4 regions of the Mesorhizobium maamorense genome follow, and region 2 is predicted to be linked to each of the others. Evidence: predicted binding sites of a transcription regulator. Region 2 holds the regulator's gene; each other region holds the start of a gene.

Region 1 (2,200 bases), 1.0 Mb from region 2:
CTCGTGCAGCAGGATGTAGGCGTCCTCGAGATCGGCAACCATCTTGTCGGCGTTGGTGACGAAGTAGGGCGAGAGATAGCCGCGGTCGAACTGCATGCCTTCGACGACTTCGAGTTCGGTCTCGGCGGTCTTGGCTTCCTCGACCGTGATGACGCCTTCGTTGCCGACCTTCTGCATCGCTTCGGCGATCATCGAGCCGACCGAAGCATCGCCGTTGCCGGCGATCGTGCCGACCTGGGCAACCTCTTCCGAGGTCTTGATCTTCTTGGCGTTCTTGATCAGCGTCGCGACGACGTCGGTTACTGCGAGGTCGATGCCGCGCTTCAGGTCCATCGGGTTCATGCCGGCGGCAACCGCCTTGTGGCCTTCCTGGACGATCGACTGCGCCAGAACGGTCGCGGTCGTGGTGCCGTCGCCGGCGATGTCGTTGGTCTTCGAAGCGACTTCGCGGATCATCTGCGCGCCCATGTTCTCGAACTTGTCGGAAAGTTCGATCTCCTTGGCGACGGTGACGCCGTCCTTGGTGATGCGCGGGGCGCCGAACGACTTGTCGATGACGACGTTGCGGCCCTTGGGGCCGAGCGTGACCTTCACCGCGTCGGCGAGGATGTTGATGCCATGCAGCATGCGCTCGCGGGCATCGCGGGAGAATTTTACGTCTTTGGCAGCCATTTTTAGCTCCTGGCAGGGGCTCGGATCGAGCCCGAAGATTTAAGATTCAGTTGATGGAAAGGCCGATAATCAGCCGATGATGCCCATGATGTCGGATTCCTTCATGATCAGAAGGTCTTCGCCATTGAGCTTGACTTCGGTACCCGACCACTTGCCGAACAGGATGCGGTCGCCGGCCTTGACGTCCAGCGGGACCAGCTTGCCAGCTTCGTCACGAGCGCCGGAGCCGACGGCGATGATCTCGCCTTCCTGCGGCTTTTCCTTTGCCGTATCCGGGATGATGATCCCGCCCGCGGTCTTGGATTCGGATTCGACCCGGCGAACGACCACGCGGTCATGAAGCGGCCGGAACTTCGACTTTGCCATTTTTTCTTCCTCGATGAGAGTGGTGAAAACACCATCCGGCGGCGCCGGACACGTACAAAGCCCGGCTGTCCGGACCTGCAGTTAGCACTCAGCAAAGGCGAGTGCTAGCGTGGCGGTGAGATAAACCGTGGCGTGGCGCTAGTCAAGACAACAGGGTGGGCGATGTCGTAAGCAGATGAGTTGTCCGGATTAGGTAGCACGTGAGTTGTCCGGTTTTATCGCCAGCGGATGGAGGCTGGGGATGAAGCGGACGGCATGGCTACAGGACCGGAGAATGCAAAAGTTTCGAGACGTATTGAGCCGCTGGAATGGTGGCGATCTTTCGATGATGGAGGCAGGCGAGTTGCTTGGCATGTCGGAGCGGCAATTCCGACGCTACCGCGACCGGTACGAAGAGGCTGGGGAAGCTGGGTTGCTGGATCGGCGCTTGGGCAAGCTTTCGACGCGTCGGGTGCCGGCGGAAGCGATTGAGGAGATGCTGGAGCTTTACCGTCATCGCTACCTCGGCTGGAATGTGAAGCATTTCCACGAGCACCTGCTGCGCGATCACCATTTCAGCTGGGGTTACACCTTCATCAAGACGCAGCTCCACGCGGCGGGCCTTGTGGAACGGGCCAAGCGGCGCGGTGCTCACCGGCGCAAGCGGGAGAGGAAGCCTTGCGAGGGGATGATGCTGCATCAGGATGGCAGCCGTCATCGATGGCTGGCGGGTGAGCCGATGCTGGACCTGATCGTGACGATGGACGATGCGACGAGCACGATCTATTCGGCCTTCCTGATCGAGGAGGAAGGCACGGCGTCGAGCTTTCAGGGCCTTCTGGAGACATTCGTCGCCAAGGGATTGCCATCGAGCCTCTACAGCGATCGCGGCAGCCACTATTTCGTGACGCTGAAGGCCGGCGAGGCGGTCGACAAAAGCCGGCTGACCCAGGTCGGCCGGGCGCTCGAGCGGCTGGGTATCGAACATATTCCAGCCTATTCCCCTGAAGCGCGAGGCCGCTCGGAGCGGATGTTCTCCACCTTGCAGGATCGGCTGCCGAGGGAGCTGGCGCTGGCCGGAATTGCCGACATCGAGGCCGCCAACCGGTTCATCGCACAGACCTACCTACCAGCTCACAATGCCCGCTTCGCCAGGCCGGCCGCGGTCGAGGACAGCGCCTTT
Region 2 (2,200 bases):
ACCGCGCCGGCAAGTCGGATCATCCCAGTCTCCAGCTTCTCGCTTCTTCATGCATGTCGTTGTCCCAAGACCGAGGTCACATGCACCAAGGGAACGGGCGGGCTCGGCAGTCGTTCCGGACGACACGGGGAGTTGAAGGAATTCGGGTCAGGTATCCGCGTCGAGATCGGCGTCGAGGTTCCTTTCCAGTTCGACGAGGTCGGCCGGCAGCGGCATGCCCATGGCGCGGATTTCGCGCAGCTTCTCGCGCAATTGCTCCTGCACTTCGCGCACATCCTCAGGCTGGTTGACCATCTCCTCCAGCAGCAGGCTGATCTGGGCCTTGAACGATTCCAGCGCCATCTTTTCTCTCCTCGGCCGGCTGGATCGATCCCAGCTCTCAGCGCAGCATGCGCGATATCAGCTGCGCCGTATAGTCGACCATCGGGACAATGCGGGCATAGTTGAGCCGGGTCGGGCCGATGACTCCGAGCGCGCCGACGACGCGGGCGTCCTTGTCGCGGTAAGGCGCCACGACCAGCGACGAGCCGGAGAGCGAGAAAAGCTTGTTTTCCGAGCCGATGAAGATGCGCACGCCCGGTCCCGCCTCGGCGAGGTCGAGCAGCTGGATCAGCCCGTCCTGCGTCTCCATGTCCTCGAACAGGTGGCGCAGGAGTTCGATGTCGGCCTGGGCGGTGACGTTTTCGAGCAGATTGGCGCGGCCGCGCACGATCAGGCGCGCCGGCAGGCCGCTTTCCGCGCCGGCCCACACCGCCAGCCCTTTCTCCACCAGGTCCTGCGACAGCGTGTCGAGCGCTGCCCTTGTCTCTTCCTTGATACGCTCGACCTCCGCCCGCGCCTCGGCCAGCGTACGGCCGCGAATATGGGCGTTGAGGAAATTCGAGGCCTCGTGCAATTGCGAGACGGTGATGCCGGCCGGCAGATCGATGACCCGGTTCTCGACGTCGCCGTTCTGCGACACCATCACGGTCAGCGCCTTGGTCGGTTCGAGCTGGATGAACTCGATGTGCTTAAGGGCCACCTCGTTCTTGGCGGCCAGCACCAGGCCGGCGCCGCGCGACATGCCCGACAGCATCTGGCTGGCCTCGGTCAGCATGTGTTCCAGGGTAGCGCCCGAGCCGGAGGCTCGCACCTGCGCCTCGATGCTGCGCCGCTCCTCGTCGGAGAGGTCGCCCAGTTCCATAAAGGCGTCGACGAAGAAGCGCAGGCCGGCCTGCGTCGGCAGACGGCCGGCCGAGATGTGCGGCGCGTAGATCAGGCCGAGATGTTCGAGGTCGCTCATCACGTTGCGGATGGTGGCGGGCGACAGCGAGGACGGCAGGATGCGCGACAGGCTGCGCGATCCCACGGGCTCGCCGTCCCTCAGATAGGAATCGACGATGCGCCGGAAGATGTCGCGCGAACGCATGTCGAGCGCCTGAAGTGCCGGCGTGTGAAGAGCGAGCGACTGCGAAGCGGGATCGACTGCCTTGGTCATTGCGGCCATAACCTCCGGTTCAAGGATATAGACTTCGCGGCGCTGCGCGCAACCCGGTGTCGTGTTGCGCGATCACCCCGGTGTCGCCGCGTTTGCGGCCGCCGGTCCATTTTCCTTTACGCCGTGCCCCGCATGCGTCTAAAAGCCGGCCAAGATTCAAAAAAGCTGACAAGAAAGCAGGCCGAATGCGCCCCTCCAAACGCCAGTTCGACGAAATGCGCGCCATCTCCTTCGAGCGCGGCATCTCCAAACATGCCGAAGGCTCGTGCCTGGTGAAGTTCGGCGACACGCATGTCTTGTGCACGGCAAGCCTGGAAGAAAAGGTGCCGGGCTGGATGCGCAATTCCGGGAAAGGCTGGGTGACGGCCGAATATGGCATGCTGCCGCGCTCGACAGGCGAGCGCATGCGCCGCGAGGCCTCCGCCGGCAAGCAGGGCGGGCGCACGCTGGAGATCCAGAGGCTGATCGGCCGCTCGCTGCGCGCCGTGGTCGACCTGCAGGCGCTGGGCGAGCAGCAGATCACCGTCGACTGCGACGTCATCCAGGCCGATGGCGGCACCCGCACCGCCTCGATCACCGGCGGCTGGGTGGCGCTCTACGATTGCCTGCGCTGGATGGAGGCCCGGCAGATGGTGAGCGTCGCCAAGGTGCTGAAGGACCATGTCGCGGCGATTTCCTGCGGCATCCATGACGGCCAGCCGGTCATCGACCTCGACTATATCG
Region 3 (2,200 bases), 2.6 Mb from region 2:
AAAAGGCATCGACGCAGTGACAATGAAGGAAGTGGGCGCTCTGGCGGGAGGACCGATCGCCACCGTCTACCATTATTTTCCCAACAAATCGGCGATCCTGGCGATGCTCTATGAGCGCTTCTCGGAGGAAAGCCGCGCACGCTTCGGCGAGATCATCGCCGAAATAAGTGGGCTTGAGGACGTGACGGCTGCCGCGGACCGCATGATCGAGGACTATTACCGGCGCGTGGCCGACGACCCGGCCATCCAGGATCTGCAGAACGCGATCCAGGCCGACAAGGCGCTGCAGAACCTCGACATTGCTGAGACAAGGCACCAGGCCAAGATGTTCTGCGACCACGTCGCTCCGATGCTGCGGCCCGACCGGCGCGAAGACTTCGCGCGCGTGGTGTTCCTGATCTTCCAGCTTGCCGGCGGCGTCGTGCGGCTAGCGCTGACGCAGGACGAGAAGGAAGGCCGGCGCACGATCGACGACTACAGGTCCATCATCCATACGCAGCTGAGATTGTTTCTGTAGTTTTCGGCGGCGGCTTTCGCGCCCCTCTCCCGTGACATCGACACGTCTTGCGTATCGAAGTATCGGGCGGCAGGATCTCTGACCGATAGCGGCAGAGCACCCCTGCGCGCCTTGTTTTGCCGTCGATTGCGGGAGGAACCGGCGCATTTCGCATGAAAGGCCAGCGGCAACTGGCACGTTCTGCGAGCGGGCTTTCGCGGAAAACAAAATTTCGCGCCGCTGCCCGCTCGCGCGCGCCTTGACTCTCGCCAGCCAGCAGCCTATTTCACCGCCACGTTAGCACTCGCCATTGGTGAGTGCTAACCACAGGTCCGGTACCGCCGGGCTTTGTAGATTGTCCGGCTTCGCCGGACGGAGGAACTGTTTCTCACCGTTCTCATCGAGGAAGAAAACATGGCAAAGTCGAAGTTCCGCCCGCTTCATGACCGCGTGGTCGTACGCCGGGTCGAATCCGAATCCAAGACCGCCGGCGGGATCATCATCCCCGACACGGCGAAGGAAAAGCCGCAGGAAGGCGAGATCATCGCCGTCGGCTCCGGCGCCCGCGACGAAGCTGGCAAGCTCGTGCCCCTGGACGTCAAGGCTGGCGACCGCATCCTGTTCGGCAAGTGGTCGGGCACCGAAGTCAAGCTCAATGGCGAAGACCTTCTGATCATGAAGGAATCCGACATTATGGGCATCATCGGCTGAATATCGGCCTTCCCATCAACTGAATCTTAAATCTTCGGGCTCGATCCGAGCCCCTGCCAGGAGTTGAACATGGCTGCCAAAGACGTAAAATTCTCCCGCGACGCCCGTGAGCGCATGCTGCGCGGCGTCAACATCCTCGCCGACGCGGTGAAGGTCACGCTCGGCCCCAAGGGCCGCAACGTCGTCATCGACAAGTCGTTCGGCGCACCGCGCATCACCAAGGACGGCGTCACCGTCGCCAAGGAAATCGAGCTTGAGGACAAGTTCGAGAACATGGGCGCGCAGATGGTCCGCGAAGTCGCTTCGAAGACCAACGACATCGCCGGCGACGGCACCACGACTGCGACCGTTCTGGCGCAGTCGATCGTCCAGGAAGGCCACAAGGCGGTTGCCGCCGGCATGAACCCGATGGACCTGAAGCGCGGCATCGACCTGGCCGTGACCGAAGTGGTCGCAGCTCTCGGCAAGGCCGCCAAGAAGATCAAGACCTCCGAGGAAGTCGCCCAGGTCGGCACCATCTCGGCCAATGGCGACGAGTCGGTCGGCAAGATGATCGCGGAAGCGATGCAGAAGGTCGGCAACGAAGGCGTCATCACCGTCGAGGAAGCCAAGACCGCCGAGACCGAGCTGGAAGTCGTCGAAGGCATGCAGTTCGACCGCGGCTATCTCTCGCCCTACTTCGTCACCAACCCCGATAAGATGGTTGCCGATCTCGAGGACGCCTACATCCTGCTCCACGAGAAGAAGCTCTCCAACCTGCAGGCCATGCTGCCGGTCCTGGAAGCGGTCGTGCAGACCTCCAAGCCGCTGCTCATCATCTCGGAAGACGTCGAAGGCGAGGCCCTGGCCACGCTGGTCGTCAACAAGCTGCGCGGTGGCCTGAAGATCGCCGCCGTCAAGGCTCCGGGCTTCGGTGACCGCCGCAAGGCCATGCTGGAAGACATCGCCATCCTCACCGGTGGCCAGGTCATCTCCGAAGACCTCGGCATCAAG
Region 4 (2,200 bases), 2.4 Mb from region 2:
CGATGGTGACGTTCTCCAGCTTGATGCCGAGATCCTCGGAGATCATCTGGCCGGATGTGAGCACCGCGATGTCTTCCAGCATCGCCTTGCGGCGGTCGCCGAAGCCCGGCGCCTTGACGGCCGCGACCTTGAGGCCGCCGCGCAGCTTGTTGACGACCAGCGTCGCCAGAGCCTCGCCTTCGACGTCCTCGGAGATGATCAGCAGCGGCTTGCCGCTCTGCACCACCGCTTCCAGGATCGGCAGCATTGCCTGCAGATTGCCGAGCTTCTTCTCGTGGATGAGAATATAGGGCTCTTCCAGCTCCGCGCGCATCTTGTCGGCATTGGTGACGAAATAAGGCGAGAGATAGCCGCGGTCGAACTGCATGCCTTCGACGACGTCGAGCTCGGTGTTGGCGGTCTTGGCTTCCTCGACGGTGATGACGCCGTCATTTCCGACCTTGTCCATCGCCTTGGCGATCATCTCGCCGACGCTGGCATCGCCATTGGCGGCGATTGTGCCGACCTGCGCGATCTCGGCCGACGATTTGACCTTCTTGGCCTTCGCCTTGATTTCCACGACGACGGCCGCGACGGCCTGGTCGATGCCGCGCTTGAGGTCCATCGGGTTCATGCCGGCGGCAACCAGCTTGGCGCCTTCGCGCAGGATCGAGGCGGCCAGCACCGTGGCAGTGGTGGTGCCGTCGCCGGCGAGGTCGTTGGTCTTCGAGGCCACTTCGCGCACCATCTGCGCGCCCATGTTCTCGAACTTGTCGGCAAGCTCGATTTCCTTGGCGACGGTGACGCCGTCCTTGGTGATGCGCGGCGCCCCATAGGCCTTGTCGATGATGACGTTGCGGCCCTTGGGGCCGAGCGTGACCTTGACCGCATTGGTGAGGATCTCGACGCCGCGCAGCATACGGTCGCGCGCATCGGTGGAGAATTTGATTTCCTTGGCAGACATGATTTTATCCAGTTCGCATTTGGAGTGGAGCCGTCACCGCGCAGAGGCGCGGCGCTTCAGTCAGGCGGCCTTCTTGGCTTCGACGCTCTTTTCGATAACGCCCATGATGTCGGCTTCCTTCATGATCAGAAGATCCTCGCCGTCGATCTTGACCTCCGTGCCCGACCATTTGCCGAACAGGATCAAGTCGCCGGCCTTGACGTCGAGCGGAACAAGTGCGCCGTTTTCGTCGCGGGCGCCGGGACCAACCGCGATCACTTCGCCTTCCTGCGGCTTTTCCTTGGCATTGTCGGGAATGATGATGCCGCCCTTGGATTTGATGTCGCCTTCGGCGCGCCGGATGACGACGCGGTCGTGGAGTGGCCGAAATTTCATGAGAACTTCTTTCTGGGGCCGGCATAGGCGGCCGCCCCCTTCTATAGGCTCTTTGGCACTCGATAGATAGGAGTGCCAAAATTTATTCCGAGCGGATATTGAATAATCATAGTATTATGTCGGCGCCCGGTTTCATCGGGTCGGAAAACGACCAAATATTTCAAAAATTTGAATTTTCCCGACAGAGTGCCTATTTATCGGACAAGTTCATTTTCACGATTTCAGACGCAAGGGAGATTTCCTCGATGGCCGACGGCAACCAGACGATCATGGAAAAAGCTGAAGCGCGCTTTGTCGACAAGCAGAAGAAGACGGCGGAGCGCAACAAGGCAACCGCCGAATATATGTCCGAAGCGAGGGCCAGGGAGATCAAGACGGCAAGGCTGAGGCAATTGCGGCTGGCCAAGGAAGAAGCCGACCGCGTGGCCGAGGCCCTGAACCCGACGCCGAAGAAGAAACGCGCGGTGAAGAAAACGACGGAGGCAAAATCATGAGCCTGACCTTCCCCAACCGCAGCCGCAGCTACGACGAGGCCGGCAAGCGCATCCGTTTCGTCGGCTATGACGGCATGTTCCAGATTTCCTTCTCGGTCGCCGCCGATGCCATGACCAGGATGCAGCCGGCGACGGCAGCCAATGAAGCCGGGTATCTCGCCACCTTCGACACCGAGAGCAGTGTTATCCGCGACGTAGCGTCAAAGGCCTATGACCGCACGCGCAAGAGCATGTATGTGCTGACGGCCGACGACTTCCGCTGAGACGACAGGCGGACGGCGCTGGATCAGGATTTACGCTCCGCCTTCTCCCGGCGCTTGACGTCCCGGACATTCATCTGATCGACCATGGCGTTGGCGTCGCGCGGGCTCATGCCGACCATCGCCCT

What was found. The regulator HrcA, encoded in region 2, represses chaperone genes, less so after heat shock. The targets are predictions, from matches to a motif close to GTTAGCACTCNCNNNNNGNGAGTGCTAAC.
Region 1: the regulator HrcA is predicted to act here: its motif matches at 1,119-1,147, upstream of groES (co-chaperone GroES).
Region 3: the regulator HrcA is predicted to act here: its motif matches at 793-821, upstream of groES (co-chaperone GroES).
Region 4: the regulator HrcA is predicted to act here: its motif matches at 1,370-1,398, upstream of groES (co-chaperone GroES).

What each region holds. Positions count from the first base shown of each region.
Region 1 covers NZ_CP173356.1:6,615,668-6,617,867, forward strand. The annotation lists gene groL (chaperonin GroEL) at 1-672, opposite strand, end outside; gene groES (co-chaperone GroES) at 742-1,038, opposite strand; gene ACIU1A_RS32855 (ISNCY family transposase) at 1,313-2,200, shown strand, end outside.
Region 2 covers NZ_CP173356.1:5,608,468-5,610,667, reverse strand. The annotation lists gene ACIU1A_RS28110 (sorbosone dehydrogenase family protein) at 1-23, opposite strand, end outside; gene ACIU1A_RS28105 (hypothetical protein) at 148-342, opposite strand; gene hrcA (heat-inducible transcriptional repressor HrcA) at 380-1,477, opposite strand; gene rph (ribonuclease PH) at 1,663-2,200, shown strand, end outside.
Region 3 covers NZ_CP173356.1:1,552,396-1,554,595, reverse strand. The annotation lists gene ACIU1A_RS07915 (TetR/AcrR family transcriptional regulator) at 1-517, shown strand, start outside; gene groES (co-chaperone GroES) at 911-1,207, shown strand; gene groL (chaperonin GroEL) at 1,277-2,200, shown strand, end outside.
Region 4 covers NZ_CP173356.1:3,257,749-3,259,948, forward strand. The annotation lists gene groL (chaperonin GroEL) at 1-943, opposite strand, end outside; gene groES (co-chaperone GroES) at 1,004-1,318, opposite strand; gene ACIU1A_RS16590 (hypothetical protein) at 1,564-1,812, shown strand; gene ACIU1A_RS16595 (DUF1488 domain-containing protein) at 1,809-2,075, shown strand; gene ACIU1A_RS16600 (hypothetical protein) at 2,099-2,200, opposite strand, start outside.